Regions from separate parts of the Paenibacillus sp. FSL R7-0128 genome, predicted to be linked through region 2. Evidence: riboswitches for the same ligand, from Rfam matches in the RefSeq annotation. Region 2 holds a riboswitch; the other holds the start of a gene.
What was found. A riboswitch is a leader RNA that binds a small molecule or an ion and turns the genes downstream of it on or off. The one in region 2 is predicted to bind glycine.
Positions count from the first base shown of each region.

Region 1 (9,939 bases), 500 kb from region 2:
ATGATCGATGTGCTTCTCAATGTCATTCTGGATGACTATCTGCCGGTAATTCCGGGCTTCACTTCGCTGGGTATCGTGGTGTCGGCTACGTTCTTTGTGATTACGATCCACCAGGACAAAGTATTCGATATCGTAACTATCGCCCATCAGGATATTATCAATACCATGGAATACGGAATTCTCGTGCTGGATGACCAGGAGCAAGTGGTAGAGATCAATCATGCCCTGCATCCCTATATCCCGCTTGTGACGGGTGCGGCGTTCAACATGAGCAGCTATCTGCCGGATGACCCTGCCATGAAGATCGAGTCCTTCCTTGAGAAATACCATGAGCATCCGCTGGAGACGGCCGAGCTGGAAATTCTGCATCCCCTTATCCAAATGGTTGTCAGTATTCATGCAGCACCCATTATGGTGAGCGGCAGCCGGGTCGGACGGATTGTCACCTTCCAGAATGTTACCGAGATCCGGCGGCTCATCGATGAGACGAACCAGCAGAATGCCATCCTGAAGGAACGCAACGACTCGCTGGTGAAGGTACAGGAGGAGCTGTTCCAGACGAACGGCAAGCTGAGGAAGCTGGCGATCACCGACAGCCTGACCGGCTGCTACAACAGGCATTATCTGATGCAGCAATTGGAGCAGGAGGCGCTGCGGGTCAGCGACACCCGGACACCTTCGACTATTATACTGATCGACATCGATTTTTTCAAAAAAATCAACGACCAGCACGGCCATCTGGCCGGAGATATGGTCCTGTGCAACACAGTGGAGCTGCTGCAGCGCAGCCTGAGGCCCTCCGATATTCTGGCCCGCTACGGCGGAGAGGAATTCATTATCTATTTGCCGGATACGAATGGAGCCGAGGCGCGCCGTCTGGCCAAGCAGCTGAAATCCGAAGTTGAGCACAATACCATCCACATCGATTATATCGATGAGCCTGTGTCCATCACCATCAGCATGGGACTGCTCAGCATCGCTGAATTCAAGATCCCGCCTGCCATCGAGGCGAACACCTACTTGAACGACCTGTTCAAGTCTGCCGACAAAGCCCTGTACGCCGCCAAGCATCAGGGCCGGAATCAGATTGTTGCGGCGGAGGTATAATTGGATGTTATCTTATCCTTGTATCATGAGCACTAGCCGCATAGGCAGTGCTTTTTTTTGCGTTTATTTATGATTTTGATTATTTTATTTTTGCTGGAACCTTTTTGACTAAGCCGCCGTCTATGATCACAAATAAACCACAAACTACTCTTACGAGGTGACTGGACATGAAGAATACATTCAAGATGATAACCCTATCCGCAGCCGCCGCTCTGGCGCTCAGCTTCACCGGACAACAATTCGCCTCGGCCGCAGCCTTCAAGGATATCCATAACGTGCAGGACAAAGACAAGATTATTGCCCTTCAGAACAGCGGCCTGATCAAAGGCATTAGTACGGATCTGTTCGGCCCGAACCTCAGCATCACAGCAGCCCAGGGGGTGCAGATGATCGTGAGTGCGCTTGATCTGAATCTGGATACGATCCGGTTCGTGAAGGAGCCCCATGCTACCGACTATTTCAAGAATGCCAATGACTCTGCGTGGTATGCGCAGGCGCTGATTATTGCCGGTGTGCATGGTCTGGACCTGCCTGCCGATCTGAAGCCTGGTGAGAAGCTGACCCGCGAAGAATTCACCTACCAGCTCATTGATGCGATGGAGAACACGAACCGCCTGCCGATGATTAAACCGGTGGTAGCGGAGTACGCCGACCAGGATCAGGTGAAGGTGGAATACTCCGGTGCCCTGCAGCGTGCGCTGAATTACGGTGTCCTGAAGCTGGATGGCAGCGGCAAGCTTAATCCGAAACAGGAGATCACCCGTGCGGAAGCGGCAGTAGCCATCAGCAATGCGCTCGCTTATTTGAAGGCCCATCCAGCCCCTGCTGCTACGGATGAGGTCCTGACCGCAGAACAAGCTGTGCAGGTTATTAAAGAAGCAGTCGGTCCTGAAGCCGGCCTGCAGATCAAGATTGCTCCGGCGGCCAGCATGTCACGTGAAGCCTTCACGTATCTTTTAATCCATACCTTACAGACCAGCGGGCAACTGCCGATGATTAATGTCATTCCAGAAGACGTGAAGGACGGCGATCAGATCGACATCCTGAACTCGGGAGCTATCCAGACCGCCCTTGCCCTTGGCTTCGTGGAGCTGGATGCCGACGGGAACTTCAATCCGAAGGCGGCAATCACCCGCCCTGAGGCTGCTTCCATCGCCGGAAATGCCGTGAATTATCTGAAGGCCCATCCGGCACCCGGTGCTGTAAGCAAGACAATCACCGCAACCGAGGCCGTCCAGTTCATCAAGGACGCTGCCGGACCTGAGGCGAATCTGCAGATCAAAATCGATCCGAATATGAGCGTAACCCGCGAATCGTTCACGTATCTGCTCATTAACACGCTCCAGACCAACGGTCAACTGCCGATGATTAAGCTGATCCCGGTGGAGATCAAGGATAATGACAAGATCAATATCCAGAGCTCGGGAGCCATTCAGACCGCGCTTGCCCTCAAGATCGTGAAGCTGGATCAAGACGGAAGCTTCCGTCCCCAGGACGGCGTCACCAGCGCTGACGCCGCGGCAATGGTCAGCCAGGTGAAGGCTATCCTGAGCGGAAAGTCTGCGAAGTAAGCAACATATGCGATTTATCTTACCCCTTCTGCAAACATGCGGGAGGGGTTTGTGCTGTGTTTTACAGCAGCAGCACCATCAGGTCCTCGTCCAGATACTCGCCGTCAAGCTTCATCGCCCTTGGCTCTGTGCCGTAGCAGACGAATCCAAGGGATTCGTAGAGCCTTTTGGCAGACAGATTACTGGAGGTTACGGTCAGCGTAAGCTGCTCCAGCCCCGGCGCGCCCTTCGCCCGGGCAATCAGCTCCAGCATCAGCGCGCGGCCCACGCCATGTTTGCGGGCAGCCGGATCTACATATACTGCATAGACATTAGCTTTGTGCTGAATCTTAGGCCTGCTCTCCCGGAACAAGGTTGCCATTCCCGCCAGCCTCTGCTCCCCATCCAAGAAGGCGCCCAGGGTGAAATGCTCATCGGAGGAATCCAGCCTAATCCGGGTAGTCTCGATAGACAGCTTCGCTTCCGATTCATAAGAGCTAAGGAAAGCTTCCGGGTGCTGCTGCAGCGACTGCAAACGAAGCGCCCGGTAGCTTTCGGCGTCCGTGGGGGCCAGTGTTCTAATGTACATTTCTTTCCTCCCTTACAATATGGATGCAATAAATTGACAAAAGGCAAGTATTTGGTTATATTTAGGTTTGTAAAATTATATTTTGCGCAATATAAATCAATGAAACACTAACCATCCTGATTCACATTACTTAAATTCCTATCACTTGAAAAGAGGGACTTCTTATGATGACTGTAAGTTTAATTCTTGTTGCCTTAGTAGCACTAGAGCATGTGTACATACTTGTACTGGAGATGTTCCTGTGGACCACCCCGAGAGCACAGAAGGCGTTCGGATTGACCCCCGCCTTCGCACAGGAGACGAAATCGCTGGCAGCCAATCAGGGCTTATATAACGGCTTCCTCGCAGCCGGTCTAATCTGGGGGCTGCTGCATCCAAGCGCGGACTTCGGTTACCAGCTGCAATTGTTCTTCCTGATCTGTGTGGCGGTTGCGGCCATCTACGGCGGACTTACCTCCAAGCGATCCATCCTGCTGATGCAAGGCCTCCCGGCCTTTCTGGCGCTGGCGGCCACATTGATCGCACATCTGTAAAATTCGCGGACCGATGCAGGCAGCTTCCTCTCCGCTCAAGCCTTACAGCTTCTGCGCGAACTCGTTCAACTGCTCAGACATTGCCCGGATCTCCTCAATGAAGCTGGAGATCTCATGCGTGGAAGCCGCCTGCTCCTGCCCGACGGACGCAATCTGGCCTATGGCTTGACTGATCCCTTGCATGGCCGACTGAATCTCACTCAGGGTATCCCTGATCCGCTGCGCCGATTGCTCGGTTTCCTTCGAGAATCTGCGGATCTCCTTAGCCACAACGTCGAAGCCCCGGCCCCGCTCCCCGGCATGGGCGGCTTCAATCGCCGCGTTAATGCCAAGCAGGTTCGTCTGGTCGGCCACCTTCCTCAGCACCGCCAGAACCTCACTGCTTTTACGGACACTATAAGCCGTTGCATCCGATTGAATCAGCAGCTTCTGCGAATAATCGGCAAGCAGGCCTGAGCCGTCCGCGACCTGGCTAATCCGCGCATTGGCCTGATTCAGGGACAGCGCCATCCGGTCCGCGATCTCCCGCAGCTCCGTCTGCCTGCGTACCTGAATACATACCGCCCCACAGACCTCCTCATCCTCCCCATGTACCGGCAGAACTGTACCCACAAATTCATACCCGTAATATTCCCTGGGGACATTAGCCACCGAGTATTCATCCTGCTTCAGCGCATGATACAGAGGCTCATCTGCCTGAATGATCTGCCCTGCCCGGATGCCCAGATCAATGGAATCACCGGGGTAATAGGCAAGGAACTTCTCTGTGTCGCAGATGGCAATTGAGATATCGTAAGGAAAAGCAGCTTTCAGAATGGGTGCCAGATTCATTAGTTCTTCAAGGGAGCGGACGATGTTTTTCATAGATGCGGTTCTCCTTCTATTTCAGGTAGCTTCACGGTACAGTGAAATCTTGAGTTAAGTTCGACATTTTGCGAAAAACCTCCTTTATTCAAAAATGAATAATTAAAAATTGATTTATAATCACAGCATCAGTCTGACGGGTGAAGGATGCGGGTGCTTCAAGCAGCACCCCCATTTTCTTCGCCTACCTGCAGGCGTGACCATTGTGGGCGGTTTTTCAACCAAAAAAGCCGGAACCCGTCGTCTATTGCTGACAGGCTTCGGCTTTCCTTCGCTCATTGCGGCTTAACTCTATTGTACTCCTGCCCCTATTGCATCCTTCAACCGGTCCAGTTGAAGCAAGTGGTGGCGGTAGTGCATCTCGATCAGCAGATACCATTCTGCTGCAGTCAAGGGGCCGAAGCGGGGATGAGGGACAGTGCTGTGCTCAGGTGCCTGCGCAAGCTTCGGCAGGGTCTCCCGCATACGGTCCATCACGGTGTGCAGACCCTGGATCAACTGCTCCTTGCTCTCCGGCTGTACCGGCGTGTACTGCGGTGACGGCGGAACATGAACGCGTACAGGCGGGAAGCTGCCCCCGGCAAAAATCGCTTTACCATCCGGGGTCATCTCTGCTTCATTCCCCGCCGCTTCCCCGTTCCCGGCCAGACACTGATCGATATTACGGAGCTGCATGTACAGCGCCGATTGTATCAAATGCTGGACCATCTGCCCGAGAGACCACTCTCCCTCGGCAGGCTGCCGCAGCAGCTGCTCCATACTGAAGATATCTAATTCCATAAGATAGTGATGGGCAGTCTTCTCAAACTGCTGTAAGGCTTCTGTTGTCTTCATATTCTTATTCATATTCATATTCATAATATTCAGGCAGCTCCTTTATTCTTCGGTCTGACCTGAATATACACAACCGCTACTGACAACATTATGTCAGTAGCGTTCCAGCATTCTCGCCGCTTCCTCCCGCACAAGCTTCCGCAAGGCTTCCGGCTCCAGGACAACCGCCCCCGCTCCCCAGCCAAGCACCCATTGCAGCAGGTCCTCGGGCTGGCGCACGCGGAAGGTCATAAGCCTGCCGTCTGCCCGGTCCTCCACTGCCTCCAGATAAAAGTTACCCGATTCAGCCGCCTTGCCCGCGATCTCCGGCTGAACCAAAATGCACACGCGTACATGGCGGTCATCCTCCGGCTGGTACTCGTGCAGATCGAAATCCGCAGGCACTTCGAACCGGTCACCCAGAACGGTAAGCCCGCTCATTCTGGATAACCGGAAATGACGGATCTCCTGCCGCAGCCAGCACCAGGCGACCAGGGTCCAGGCGCCTCTGTTCAGGACAAGTCCATACGGCGAAGCGGTTCGGACACTCCGGTGACTTCCGTCAGCTTCCTGTCTGCCCTTCGTATACCCGAAGCTGATCTTCCGCTGCTCCAGAATCGCGCGGCGGATCTGCTCCATGTACTCCTTCTCCTGTCCTTGCAGCTTATCTTTACTGGTATTCAGCAGCAGGATGCTCTGGCGGAGCCGGGCGGTATTCTCCTTGACATCCTCCGGGAGAACCGCTTCAATCTTCCTCCCTGCTGCGGAGGCCTGGTTACCATACTGAGTGTCGAACCGCTGCTCCACGAAATCCGTCCCGATCAGCAGGGTCACTGCCTCCTCGGCGGTGAAGCTGACCGGGGGCAGGAAATACCCTTTTACCAGCGAATATCCCTGACCTGTAGCTCCTACCACCGGCACTCCAGCTTCACTAAGCGCCTGGATATCGCGGTAGATGGTTCTTACACTAGTCTCGAAGACGGACGCCAGATCCTCTGCCCGTACGACCCCTTTGCGCTGCAGCTCCAGTACGATGGCTAACATGCGGTCTGTCTTGTTCATGCGGCGGCTGCACCCTCTTCATCCTGAAATCAGTTTATGTATTGATTATACTGATTTCCTGTTCACTTTTCTCCTTACGGCTTCTAATGGAATACAGAACGAACAGCAGGATGAACCAGAGCGGGGTGAACAACAGAGCCGGACGGGTCTCAGCAGCAAAGAGCATGATCACAAGAATGGCGGCGAACAGCGTCAGGACGGCATAGTTAATTACGGGGGTGAACGGCGCTTTAAATTTGGAAGCGGCATGTAAGTCCGGGCGGTTCCTTTTATACTTGATATGGCAGACCAGCACAACGCCCCAGACCCAGATGAAGCAAATGGCGCTGATCGTAGTCACGATACCGAAGGCCTGACCCGGAATAAGCTTGCTGAGCAGTGCCCCGGCAGAAATCACCAGCGTGGAGAGGAATAAGGAATTCGCAGGCACATGATTCCGGTTCAGCTTGCCAAGCTGAGGCGAGGCCTGATTCCGTCTGCTCAGATTGTAGAGAATCCGGCTGGTCGAGAACATCCCGCTGTTGCAGGCGGAGGCTGCCGAGGTTAAGACCACGAAATTGATAATCCCCGCAGCAATCGGAATCCCGACCAGACTGAAGGTGCGCACGAACGGACTTTCAGCCGCGCTAAGCTGGGTCCAGGGATTAATGCACAGCAGCACGAAGAGCGCGCCGACATAGAAGAAGAGAATCCGCAGCGGAATTTTGTTGATCGCGGACGGGATGTTTTTCTCAGGATTAGCCGTCTCCGCTGCCGATACCCCCACCAGCTCCACGCCGACATAGGCGAATACCACCATCTGGAAGGAGAACAGGAAGCCCTTCACCCCGTTCGGGAACACGCCCCCGTGCTCCCAGAGATTGCGGACCGACACTGAGCCTGCATCTGTCTTGAACTGGGTTACCAGCAGGACAATCCCCAGGCCAATCAGAGCCAGAATCGTAACCACCTTGATCAGAGCAAACCAGAATTCGAGTTCGCCGAAGCTTTTGACCGTGAGCAGATTGAGTCCGAGCAGAATGATCAGGCAGATCACGGCCGGCACCCACTGCGGAATATCGAACCAGTACTGCACATAGACGCCCACCGCAATCACATCGGCCATCGCCGTCATAATCCAGCAGAACCAGTAGGTCCAGCCCGTAATGAACGCCGCCCGCGGCCCCAGGTAATCCTCAGCAATGTCTGTAAAAGACTGATACCCCGCCTTCGAGAGCAGCAGCTCCCCCAGCGCCCGCATTACAAAAAACACGGCAATCCCCACGATCAGATACGTGAGCATGATGGAGGGCCCGGCCTGCTGAATGGCTTTACCCGATCCCAGGAATAAACCTGTGCCAATCGTACCTCCGATGGCAATAAGCTGGACATGCCGGTTTGCAAGCTCTCTTTTTAACTCTGTCTGTGCCATACCTGTTTCCCCCTTAGTGTATATGACGCTGTCCTGCCGGGTAACGCAAAAAGGAGACTGGATATCATCCAATCTCCCGGTTCATAAGAGGTTCCAAATAAGCGTCTGCAGCAGCGGCTAATCCGCACGGCAAAACACAAATTCGGTACTCTTCTGTCCTTTTGCCTGAGATTGTGAACCCTTCGGCGCTGCGGTCTCCCGCAGTCTCTCCAGAAGCTGCTCCAGCTATAGTGTGATCCATAGCCTTCATAGCTTGCGAATATTCAATTATTTGAAGCTGACTTCATGTAAATATTTTTCAATTCTATGCACAGTCCAGACTTCTGTCAATATCATTTGTTACTCTCGTGGTCATCGCCGGGTGTCCTGCACTGCTTCATTGCACGTTATTTAACCGTAATTTTGGTTTCCAGGTCTTTATAATAAGTTTTAGCCCATTGGCCCTGCTTGTCTTTGAACATCTTCCCGCTGGCATCTTTGGAATACGTAAAAGGCTTCACGCTAATGGACTTCGGAACGGCTGGGAATGCACTATAGTTCTGTTCCTCGGTACCGCTTGTTTTAACCTTCTCAAACGGCTTGCCCCACGGCGAGATCACATTCCCCTTCTCATCCACAAGGTCATATAACATTCTTTCCGGGTTCACCTTGGACTTGGCCGCTGCCGGAACTTCACCCTTAAAGGTCACCTGCAGAGACATCGTTAACGCGGTCATCTCGAAGGAATTCACCGTATAATTGAATTTGTTGTTCTTCTTGGAGACGCCCGGCTTCAGGCTTAACAGGGTCCCCAGCTTGTTCACTTGAACTTTGAAAATAAACGGCTCCTTCACCCCGTTGGCGTATGCCTTCAGCGTTAGGTCGAATTTGTCCGGGATTTGCTGCTTCATGGCTCCTTTGGTCAGCCAGATCAACGCCGTGTCCGTATCTTCCAAATTGGGAATGATGGAAGTATCAAACAGCAGCTTTTTCCCATTGATCAACACGTCCACATTCCTGGTCTGGTCCATGAAAGAACCGTTCTTGCCCACCGTCCCTCCCTCCTGCCGGATACCTGCGACAAGCTCGTTATTGTCATAGATCAGATCGGTTAGAGTCAGGGTCACCCCTTCCTGGGTCACGGTCTGATTCGGGGCAGCAGCAAGCCCTTTCTGGACAAGCGCCTTCAGCACGGTGCTGTCACTGACCGCAAAGGCGCTGCCAGCCTTAGTTGCCTTGTTGACATCGGCTGCCGCCGCTACGGGTACAGTGAATCCCCCGCCGACAACTGTCCCTCCGAGTACAACGGTTACTGCTGTTGCTATCATTGCTTTCTTCATCGTATTTAAGCTGATCGTGTACATAGTTTCTCTCCTTTGCTGATTAAGAATATACAGGTATAACGTTCCCCTGCTGCTATTTTGTGACAGGAGCGCAGAATAACATCCTACTTGCACAAAGTCATTTTTGAATAAACAGGGTCATTTGCAAGAGAGAATTCGGTTCATCCGCTCTACTATAATAAGTTCATCCAGAACAAGTAGAGTGAGGTTAGAACTTATGGCAAATCCCGCACCACAAGCTATGAACACCAAGTTAGCGACACCGCCCCAGGGCCGTTTCGGCCGTCTGCTGCACAATATCGTGCGATACCGGGTGCTGCTGCTGATGCTGCTGCCCACCTCGATTATCTTTTTCATCAACTGCTATATTCCGATGTTCGGATTATTCATTGCCTTCAAGAACATCAACTACATTGACGGCATTATGGGCAGTCCTTGGGCCGGGCTCGACAACTTCCGGTTCCTGTTCGCCACCTCTGACGCCTTGCGCGTGACCATCAACACCGTGGGGTACAATGTGGTCTTCATTATCTCAGGACTCATCCTCTCGGTCTCGCTGGCCATTGCGATCAATGAGGTGCGTAACAAGCTGGCTTCGAAGTTCTTCCAGACCGTCATGATTATGCCGAACTTCCTGTCCATGGTCGTGGTCAGCTTCATCGTCTATGCCTTCCTGCACCCGGAGTAC
Region 1 is NZ_JBBOCD010000001.1:7,485,829-7,495,767, forward strand. Features, by position in the region: gene NST26_RS32060 (histidine kinase N-terminal 7TM domain-containing diguanylate cyclase) at 1-1,107, shown strand, start outside; gene NST26_RS32065 (S-layer homology domain-containing protein) at 1,275-2,678, shown strand; gene NST26_RS32070 (GNAT family N-acetyltransferase) at 2,740-3,246, opposite strand; gene NST26_RS32075 (DUF1304 domain-containing protein) at 3,411-3,779, shown strand; gene NST26_RS32080 (methyl-accepting chemotaxis protein) at 3,822-4,643, opposite strand; gene NST26_RS32085 (DinB family protein) at 4,935-5,477, opposite strand; gene NST26_RS32090 (helix-turn-helix transcriptional regulator) at 5,571-6,518, opposite strand; gene NST26_RS32095 (amino acid permease) at 6,553-7,929, opposite strand; glycine riboswitch at 8,073-8,152, opposite strand; gene NST26_RS32100 (DUF5643 domain-containing protein) at 8,316-9,272, opposite strand; gene NST26_RS32105 (ABC transporter permease) at 9,469-9,939, shown strand, end outside.
Region 1: it holds a riboswitch for glycine, as region 2 does, so the genes downstream of both, NST26_RS32095 (amino acid permease) here and gcvT (glycine cleavage system aminomethyltransferase GcvT) in region 2, are expected to answer to the same signal.

Region 2 (9,939 bases):
CAAGCGCACCCTGGATGCTCTCCTCCGGCTGGTACGGATGGATCCTGGAGAGTCCCGGGAAGCGGGCGACATCCTCGTTGATCTTCGGGTTGTATTTCATAGTGCAGGAGCCGAGCGGATAGAAGCCGTTATCGACTCCGAAGTTGCGGCGGGACAGGGCGGTATAGTGGCGGATGACATCCACCTCGGATACCTCCGGCAGTACGACCGGCTCACTGCGCAGCAGCCCTTCGGGAAGGAGGGAGTCAATGCCTTCGTCCTGCGGCACATCACATTGAGGCAGGGAGTAGGCCGAGCGGCCGGGACGGCTTAATTCAAAAATCAGACTTTGTTCCGGTTTCATACACAGCCCTCCAGTGCGCTTGCGAATTCGTCAATTTCGGTCTTGCTTCGTTTCTCCGTTACGGCAACCAGCATATGTCCGGACAGCTCGGGATAATCCCGGCCTAAGTCATAACCGCCCAGATAGCCTTCCTTCAGCAGCTTGGAGTTCACTGCACTCACACTGCTGCCCTCCGGGAGCTTCAAGACAAATTCATTGAAGAACGGGGCCGTGAAGACGCGCTCAGCGCCGGTGATTTCAGCCAGCCGCCCAGCGGCATAGTGACTCTTGCGGATGTTCAGCTCACCCACCTCGCGCATGCCCTCCTTGCCCATCACGGACAGGTAGACGGAAGCGCACAGCGCCAAGAGCGCCTGGTTGGAGCAGATATTTGAGGTCGCCTTCTCCCGGCGGATATGCTGTTCGCGGGCTTGGAGCGTCAGCACGAAGCCGCGCTTGCCATTCCGGTCAACGGTCTGGCCGACGATCCGGCCCGGCATCCGGCGCATGAGCGGTTCGGCCACTGCGAAGAATCCGCAGGTGGGTCCACCCAGTGATGCGGCGATACCCAGCGGCTGCGCGTCGCCGACTACGATGTCTGCGCCAAGCCGTCCGGGGGACTCCAATACGCCAAGTGCAATGGGGTTCGCGCTGACCACGAGCAGTCCCTTGACCGCATGGATCAGCGGCTCGATCTGGCGCAGATCTTCAATACCGCCGAAGAAGTTGGGCGACTGAACCAGAACGGCAGCCGTATCGCTGTCGATGGCTTCAGCCAGCTTGGCGAGATCAGTTACCCCGTCAGCATAATCAATCTCTACAATTTGCAGGCCCCAGGCGTTGGCGGAGGTACGCAGCACCTGACGCGCTTCCGGGTGAACCGTACGGGAGACAATCAGCTTCTTGCGTTTGGTGGCACCTGCGGCCAGCACAGCCGCTTCGGACAGGGCCGTTGCACCGTCATACATACTGGCATTGGCGACCTTCATCCCGGTCAGTTCACAGATATAGGACTGGAATTCGAAGATCGCCTGTAGCTCACCCTGACTGATCTCCGGCTGATAAGGGGTATAGGCGGTATAGAATTCCGAACGGGAAATCACATGGTTGATGACGACCGGAACGTGGTGATCGTATAATCCGGCACCGAGGAAGCTGGCGTGGGTGTCGAAATCGGCATTCTTGTCGGCGAGCCCCTTCATATGGCGAAGCAGTGCGTACTCATCCAGGGCGCCGGACATCGGCAGGGTTCCCTGGTAACGGACAGACTGCGGAATATCGGCGAACAGCTCATCGATGGACTGTATGCCTACGGTCTCCATCATTTCTGCGCGGTCTTGCCCGGTCATAGGCAGATAGCGGTGCTTCATTGCGGCTTCACTCCTTGGCTTCTTTTGTAGAATGGGGCTTTGATGACGGCAGCCTTGAGCTGCTTGCCGCGGATCTCTACGTACACCTCTGTACCGATCTCCGTATAGGCAGTATCCAGCAGGGCGAGTCCGAGATTCCGCTTCAGGGTCGGGGACTGGGTGCCTGTCGTTACTTCACCGATCTTCACTCCATCCGCGTATACGGGATAGTGGGAGCGGGGAATGCCACGGTCGATCATCTCCAGGCCCACAAGACGACGGGGCAGACCGGCTTCCTTCTGCTTCAGCAGGGCGTCACGGCCGATGAAGTCGCCTGCATCCAACTTCACGAAGAACTGGACACCGGCTTCGAGTGGAGTGATATCCGCCGACAGCTCCTGGCCGTACAGCGGCAGTTTGGCCTCGAAGCGCAGCGTGTCGCGTGCGCCGAGTCCGGCAGGAGTCAGGCCATGCGGAGCGCCTGCTTCCAGCAGGCCCTTCCAGAGGGTAGCCGCCGTATCAGCAGGAGCGTACAGCTCGAAGCCATCCTCACCGGTATATCCGGAGCGGGAGAGCAGGACGCTGACGCCGCAGACCTCGGCGTGTTCGATGAAGTGAAAAGGCTTGAGTTCCGTTAGAGGAGCGTCCGTCACTTTGGCAAGGATGGTCTCAGCCAGCGGTCCCTGCAAGGCAAGCAGCAGGGTCTCATCCGAGACATTGTTCAGAGTGACCCCGCTGAACTCAGCGGTGAGATGCTCCTGCAGCCACTGGAAGTCCTTGTCGATATTCGACGCATTGACGACAAGCATGTAACGCTCCTCGCCCAGACGGTATACGAGCAGATCGTCCACCACTCCGCCGCTTGGATAGAGCATCAGCGTATACTGCGCCGCGCCGTCTTCCAAGCGGCTGACATCATTCGTGGTCATTCTCTGGAGGAAGGCTTCTGCGCCCTCTCCGGTAACCATGAATTCTCCCATGTGGGAGACATCGAACAGTCCGGCCTGATTGCGGACGGCTTCATGCTCCTTCACGATCCCTGTGAACTGAACCGGCAGCTCCCAGCCGCCAAAATCAATACATCTGGACTCCGCATACGCGGCATAGAGATCATAAAAAGGCGTTCTTCTCAAAGACTCCATCTCGTCACTCCCTTGGCTTTGATTACATACGAAAAAGGACAGGCGAAAGCCATTATGCACGTATGCATAAATGGACTTTCGCTCTGTCCTTGGTACCTGAGAGTTACCCTGCATTGCAGCGCAGGTTTCCCCGTTGGTGATCCGTGAAGCCTGCGGCGCAGGCATCCGGATGCTCTCCAGAGATGCGTCCGGCAAAGGTCCTTTTGCCTGAGAGATTCACCCATCCCGGGCTTACTCCTTCGGCGCTGTCTTCCTGTGAGACAGTCTCTCCCTATGCCATCATTCGCAAACCATATGTTTTTCTACTGACTCCATTAAACCGGGTAACCCTCCGCCCTGTCAATCAAAAAACGTCAAAAAGTTGACAAATTTAATTTTACTGTCAGTTATATTGACATTAGGCAAGCCGATAACTTAGGCTATAACTAAATTTAGAACTCCAATTACGGAAAAGAGGCGGCTTGGACATGAGTGAAGTGCTTGACAACCTGCTATACAGCGAAGAGCATGAGTGGGCGCAGCAGGGCGAGGGACGCGTAGTACGTGTAGGGATTACGGATCATGCGCAGCATCTGCTCGGCGATATCGTGTTTGTAGAATTCCCGGAAGTCGGCGCGGCAATCTCCGCTGGTGACAGCGTGGGCAGTATTGAGTCCGTGAAGACGGTATCGGAGCTATATTCACCCGTATCCGGTAAGGTGACCAAGATCAACGATGCGCTGGAGGCCAGCCCGGAGCTGATCAACGATCAGCCCTACGGAGACGGTTGGATTTTTGAGCTGGAGCTTGATGCTGAGTTCGCAGAGGCAGTAACCGGCCTGCTGGATGCGGCTGCGTACAAGGAACTGGTTGGGGAATAAAAGTTAGCTTATTTGCGGAAGCGGATGTTAATACGGCAGACCTCTCTTTATTACATTAGATGTTACTAATGTGAGAGGTCTGTCTTTTTGCGTCTGTATATTATTCCGTCTCCTGCAGCTGGCGCAGAACAATGAGTTCGACCCGGCGGTTCTTCTGTCTGCCTTCGGTGGTCGCATTATCATATGCAGGCCGGGTATCGGCATAACCCGCGTACTGGAAGGTATCGGGGCTCAGCCCCTCTTTGTCCAGAAAAAAGCGCAGGACCGACAGCGCCCGGGCGCCCGATAGCTCCCAGTTGTCTTTGTACACTGAGCCTGGCGTCACGGGAACATTGTCGGTGTGGCCTTCGATGCTGATGGTGGCGCCGATGCCGCGGAACAGGCCGGAGAGCTGGCGCAGTGCAGGGAGTGCAGGCGATTTCAGCTCAGCCTTACCCGCATCGAACAGGAAGCGGTCACTGAGCGTGATCGCAATGCCCTGCGGCTTATCGGCAACAAAAATCTGCTCACCCAGGTTATTCTCCTCCACGTATTGGGTGATAACGCCCATAAGCGCAGCCAGCTTCGCCTCCTGTTCACGAAAAGCAAGCTCGCGCGCAGACGGCTGGTGTCCAGCCCCATCTCCTTCTTGTCCGGCTGCAGGTGTATCTGCCCCGTGTCCATTGAGTCCGTTCGCATCCCCAGAGTCTGTGGCCGAAGGCGTGTCAGCGGTGCTGCCGTCTTCATTATGACCCTTCGAAACGTCAGTCCCTGTAATGCCCTGATTGCCCTCCAGAACGCCGCTTCCGCCTTCCAGTACTGTACTTCCGCTCTTGAAGGTATCCGATAAGGAGCCGCTGACAATGGCATATTTCTGCGAATCGAGACTGCTCATGGCATACAGAATCACGAAGAAAATAAGCAGAAGCGTGATCAGATCCGCATAGGTAATCATCCAGCGGTCCCGGCTCTCTTTCCCTGCGGCGGCGCGGTGCTGCCGGCGGTTTCTTTGTCTCATAACGGGTCTCCCGGACTGGTGCTGGTGCTGGCGCTGCGTTTAGGGGCGTCTGCCAGGAAAGGGGCCAGCTTTTGACGGACCAGATGCGGGTGGTCCCCGTTCTGCAGGGACAGAATGCCGACGAGCAGCATCTCCATGGTGCCTAGCTCACTTTGGCTGCGGGATTTGATTTTGGAGGCAATGGGTAAAAAGATTAGATTGGCGCTGGCTACGCCATAGAGCGTTGCTGTAAAAGCTACGGCAATGGACGCGCCCAGATTCGAAGGGTCCGTTAAGTTGCTCAGAACCCGGATCAGGCCCATAACGGTACCGATAATGCCCATGGTCGGTGCATAGCCGCCGGCGGCTTCGAATATTTTGGCATAGCCTTCATATTTCAGTTCCTTGGCATCCATCCCAAGCTCCAGAATCTGCCGGACCTGATCCGGGTCATTGCCGTCGACAATCAGAAACAGGCCTTCACGGGTGAAGGGGTCGGGATGTTCCTCCGCTCGTTTCTCCAGGGCGAGAACACCGCCGCGCCGCGTTAGTGCAGCCATAGCAATCAATTCTTCGGCTTGTTCCCGGCTGGTATCCCGTTGTCTGCCAAAAGCCAGGCGGAGCGCCGCCGGAATGCTGCGGAGCTTGGACGCCGGGAAGCTGATGAGTACAGCCGCAAGGGTGCCGCCGAATACGATCAGGGCAGCATTGGGCTGCAGCAGGCCGGACAGGCTGCCGCCCTCCCACAGAAAACCGCCGATCATAGCGGCAATTCCGGCCAGCAGGCCGAGTATTGTAATGAAATCCATAAATTCAGGCTCCTTAAATTTCTATATATTATGGTTTGCAACAGTCTGGGCAACGCTGTATAATAAACGGGAACGTGCATTCCTATCTTCCATATTTTTCAGCTTGGTATGGATGAAGGATGATTAGGGTTAAAATTATAATATATTCATATATTCTAGACGATAGAGGGGAGACGGGCAAATGAGTGATATTGTCGTCAGTACGAAGACTTTTGAACTGGAGTCCGAGTATACACCCCAGGGCGATCAGCCTCATGCCATAGAAGAGTTATTGGACGGCATCCGGCAGGGCAAAAAGCACCAGACGCTGCTGGGAGCGACCGGTACAGGCAAGACCTTTACCATCGCACAAGTGATTTCCAAGTTGAACCGCCCCACGCTGGTTATTGCGCACAACAAGACGCTTGCTGCGCAGCTGGCGAGTGAGTTCAAAGAATTTTTTCCGAGCAATTCCGTGGATTACTTCGTCAGTTACTACGATTACTACCAGCCAGAGGCGTACATTCCTTCCTCCGATACCTACATTGAGAAAGACTCCAGCATAAATGAAGAAATCGACAAGCTCCGCCACTCGGCAACAAGCTCGCTGTTCGAACGCCGTGATGTCATTATTGTGGCGAGTGTGTCCTGTATTTATGGTCTCGGTTCGCCGCAGGAATACGGAAGCCTGCTGCTCTCGCTGCGTGTAGGAATGGAGAAGCCGCGTAATCAGATTCTGAGCCGGCTCGTAGATATCCAGTATCAGCGCAATGATATTAATTTCGTGCGCGGTACGTTCCGTGTGCGCGGGGATGTCGTTGAGATCTTCCCGGCATCCCAGGGCGAGCATGCGATCCGGGTAGAGCTGTTCGGAGACGAGATCGAACGGATTACGGAAATTGATGTTCTGACAGGCGAGCTGATCGGCGAACGCGATCATATCGCGATTTTCCCGGCGTCTCACTTCGTTACCCAGGAAGAGACCATGCGTGTAGCGCTGGTCAATATTGAGCGTGAGCTGGAGGAGCGGCTGGCTGTGCTCCGTGAAGCAGGCAAGCTGCTGGAGGCCCAGCGGCTGGAGCAGCGGACCCGTTATGATATCGAGATGATGAAGGAAGTCGGCTTCTGTTCAGGGATCGAGAACTATTCCGGTCCGCTTACCTTCCGGGAGCCGGGAGCGACTCCTTATACATTGATGGACTATTTCCCGGATGACATGCTGATTGTGATTGACGAGTCTCATGTGACGCTGCCGCAGATCCGGGCGATGTATAACGGTGACCGTGCGCGTAAGACAGTCCTTGTAGAACACGGGTTCCGCCTGCCGTCTGCACTGGATAACCGTCCGCTGCAATTCGAGGAATTCGAAGACAAGGTGAGCCAGATTGTATACGTGTCCGCAACACCTGGACCTTATGAGATGGAGCATTGCGATACGATGGTCCAGCAGATTATCCGTCCTACCGGTCTGCTTGATCCGATCATTGAAGTGCGCCCTACCGAAGGGCAGATCGATGATCTGATCAATGAAATCCGTGACCGGGTAGAACGCGATGAGCGTGTTCTCGTCACCACCCTTACGAAGAAGATGTCTGAGGACCTGACGGACTACTTCAAGGAGATTGGCATCAAGGTACGTTATATGCACTCCGATATCAAGACACTGGAGCGGATGGCGATTCTGCGTGATCTCCGTCTAGGCACCTTCCATGTGTTGGTCGGTATTAACCTGCTCAGAGAAGGTCTTGACCTGCCGGAGGTGTCGCTAGTCGCGATTCTGGATGCTGACAAGGAAGGCTTCCTCCGTTCCGAGCGTTCGCTGATCCAGACGATCGGCCGTGCCGCCCGTAACTCGGAGGGCCGGGTCATTATGTACGGGGACCGCATTACGGACTCCATGGAGAAGGCCATGAGCGAGACCCAGCGCCGCCGTGAGATTCAGATCGCCCATAATGAGAAGCACGGGATTACCCCGACGACCATCAACAAGAAGGTGCGCGATATCATCGAGGCGACCAAGGTGGCCGAGTCTAAGGCTGATTACCTCACTGGTGTTGGCGGCAAGCTCAACAAGAAAGACAAGCAGAGCCTGATGCAGCGTCTGGAGGCCGAGATGAAGGATGCCGCCAAGAACCTGCAATTTGAGCGCGCCGCCGAGCTGCGTGATGCCTTGCTTGAGCTACGGGCAGAGTAACCCGGCCGAGAAGTTAACGATCCAGGGAACGGCGCTATTCAGGCCGTTCCTTTTGAAGATAGTATGGTTAAAGTTCTTTGCGCATTCCGCAGGAACAGCCCGCAGTTAAGCCCTTAGCGCGAATCCCGAAGGGACAGCGTGCACTCAAGCCCTAAGCACGTATCCCGCAGGGAGAGTGTGCAGTTAAGCCATAGCGCGTATCCCGAAGGGACAGCGTCTGCGGCAAGCGGAAGCGAGCCGTACCCTGCTCTGTAAGTATAGCGGCCCCGTAGGGGTTAGCGGGCCTAATGCCACAGTAGTCGTCCATCCACCCGCCTAATTCCTTCCGCCAAGTTTGCGGGTGTCCAGAGGGTGCAACCCTTGGGGCCCTCCCTTGGAAGGGAGGGTTTGGGAGGGATCGAAAATATTTCCCAAAATGTTTTTCCATTTTAAATTCCCCTTAAAGGAGAGGTACCGTTGGCACATGAAAGTATAGTAATCAAGGGCGCGAGGGCCCATAACCTCAAGAACATCGACGTAACGATTCCGCGTGACCGCTTCGTCGTGCTGACGGGACTGAGCGGCTCGGGCAAATCCTCCCTGGCCTTCGATACCATCTACGCCGAGGGTCAACGCCGGTATGTCGAGTCGTTGTCTGCCTATGCGCGCCAGTTCCTGGGCCAGATGGAGAAGCCAGATGTAGATTCCATCGACGGACTCTCCCCGGCCATATCAATTGACCAGAAGACGACTAGCCGTAACCCGCGTTCCACGGTAGGGACGGTTACCGAAATCTATGACTATCTGCGGCTGCTCTTTGCCCGGATCGGCCATCCGCATTGTCCGGATCATGGCATAGAGATCACTTCGCAGACCGTTGAACAGATGGTGGACCGGATCATGCAATACCCGGAGAAGACCCGTCTGCAGATTCTGGCCCCGGTCATTTCCGGCCGTAAGGGTGAGCATAAGGGTCTGTTCACAGATATCTCGAAGCAAGGCTTCGTCCGTGTACGTGTGGATGGTGAGCTGCGCGAAGTGACGGAAGATATTGTACTGGAGAAGAATAAAAAGCATACGATTGAGGTTGTTGTTGACCGGATTGTAATTAAGGATGATATTGAGACCCGGCTTACCGATTCCCTGGAGACTGCGCTGAAGCTGTCCGGTGGTCAGATTCTCGTTGATGTGATGGGCCAGGAAGAGCTGCTGTTCAGTGCAAGCTTTGCTTGTCCGGTCTGCGGATTCAGCATAGAAGAGCTGGCGCCGCGTATGTTCTCCTTCAACAGTCCATTTGGAGCCTGTCCTGAATGTGATGGGCTGGGGATGAATATGGTTGTCGATCCCGATCTGCTGATCCCGGATACAGAGAAATCCATCGAAGAAGGAGCTTTCCTGGCCTGGACAGGCAGTACCTCGAACTACTATCCGCAGTTCCTGAAATCGGTGTGCGAGCATTTCAAGATTCCGCAGAATGTACCGGTAAGCAGCCTGTCGCCGGAGCATATGAACAAGCTGCTGCACGGAACAGGCAGCGAGAAGATCCGTTTCCGGTATGAGAATGACTTCGGCCAGCGCAAAGACGCCCTGGTTGCTTTTGAGGGCATTATTCCGAATCTGGAGCGCCGGTACCGCGATACAGCCTCCGAAGGAATCCGTGAGTTCATTGAAGGCTTCATGAGCGCTAAGCCTTGCCATTCCTGTAAGGGCAAGCGGCTCAAAAAAGAGATTCTGGCGGTGACCATCAATGAGCAGAATGTTGCGGATGTGACGGATCTTTCGATTGGAGATTGTCTGGACTTCTTCGCAGATCTCAAGCTTAGTGAGAAAGAAACAGCGATTGCCAATCTGATCCTCAAGGAAATCAGCAGCCGGCTCGGCTTCCTGGTGAATGTGGGGCTGAACTATCTGACCCTTAGCCGGGCAGCAGGCTCATTATCCGGCGGGGAAGCCCAGCGCATCAGGCTGGCTACCCAGATCGGCTCCAGTCTGATGGGTGTCCTCTATATTCTGGATGAGCCAAGTATCGGCCTGCATCAGCGGGACAATGACCGGCTGATTGCCACGCTTGCCCATATGCGCGACCTCGGTAATACGCTCATCGTCGTTGAGCATGATGAGGATACCATGATGGCGGCTGACTATATTATCGACATTGGACCGGGTGCCGGGAAACACGGCGGACAGGTCATTGCTCAGGGGACCCCGGAGGAGATTATGAAGGACCCGGGTTCCCTGACCGGTGAATACTTGAGCGGACGTAAGTTCATCCCGGTGACTTCCAAGCGGCGGCCAACCGATAATGAACGCTGGATCGAGATCCGTGGAG
Region 2 is NZ_JBBOCD010000001.1:6,982,874-6,992,812, reverse strand. Features, by position in the region: gene gcvPB (aminomethyl-transferring glycine dehydrogenase subunit GcvPB) at 1-343, opposite strand, end outside; gene gcvPA (aminomethyl-transferring glycine dehydrogenase subunit GcvPA) at 340-1,692, opposite strand; gene gcvT (glycine cleavage system aminomethyltransferase GcvT) at 1,689-2,813, opposite strand; glycine riboswitch at 2,895-2,995, opposite strand; glycine riboswitch at 2,999-3,096, opposite strand; gene gcvH (glycine cleavage system protein GcvH) at 3,281-3,673, shown strand; gene NST26_RS29805 (flagellar motor protein MotB) at 3,774-4,670, opposite strand; gene NST26_RS29800 (flagellar motor protein) at 4,667-5,458, opposite strand; gene uvrB (excinuclease ABC subunit UvrB) at 5,640-7,631, shown strand; gene uvrA (excinuclease ABC subunit UvrA) at 8,088-9,939, shown strand, end outside.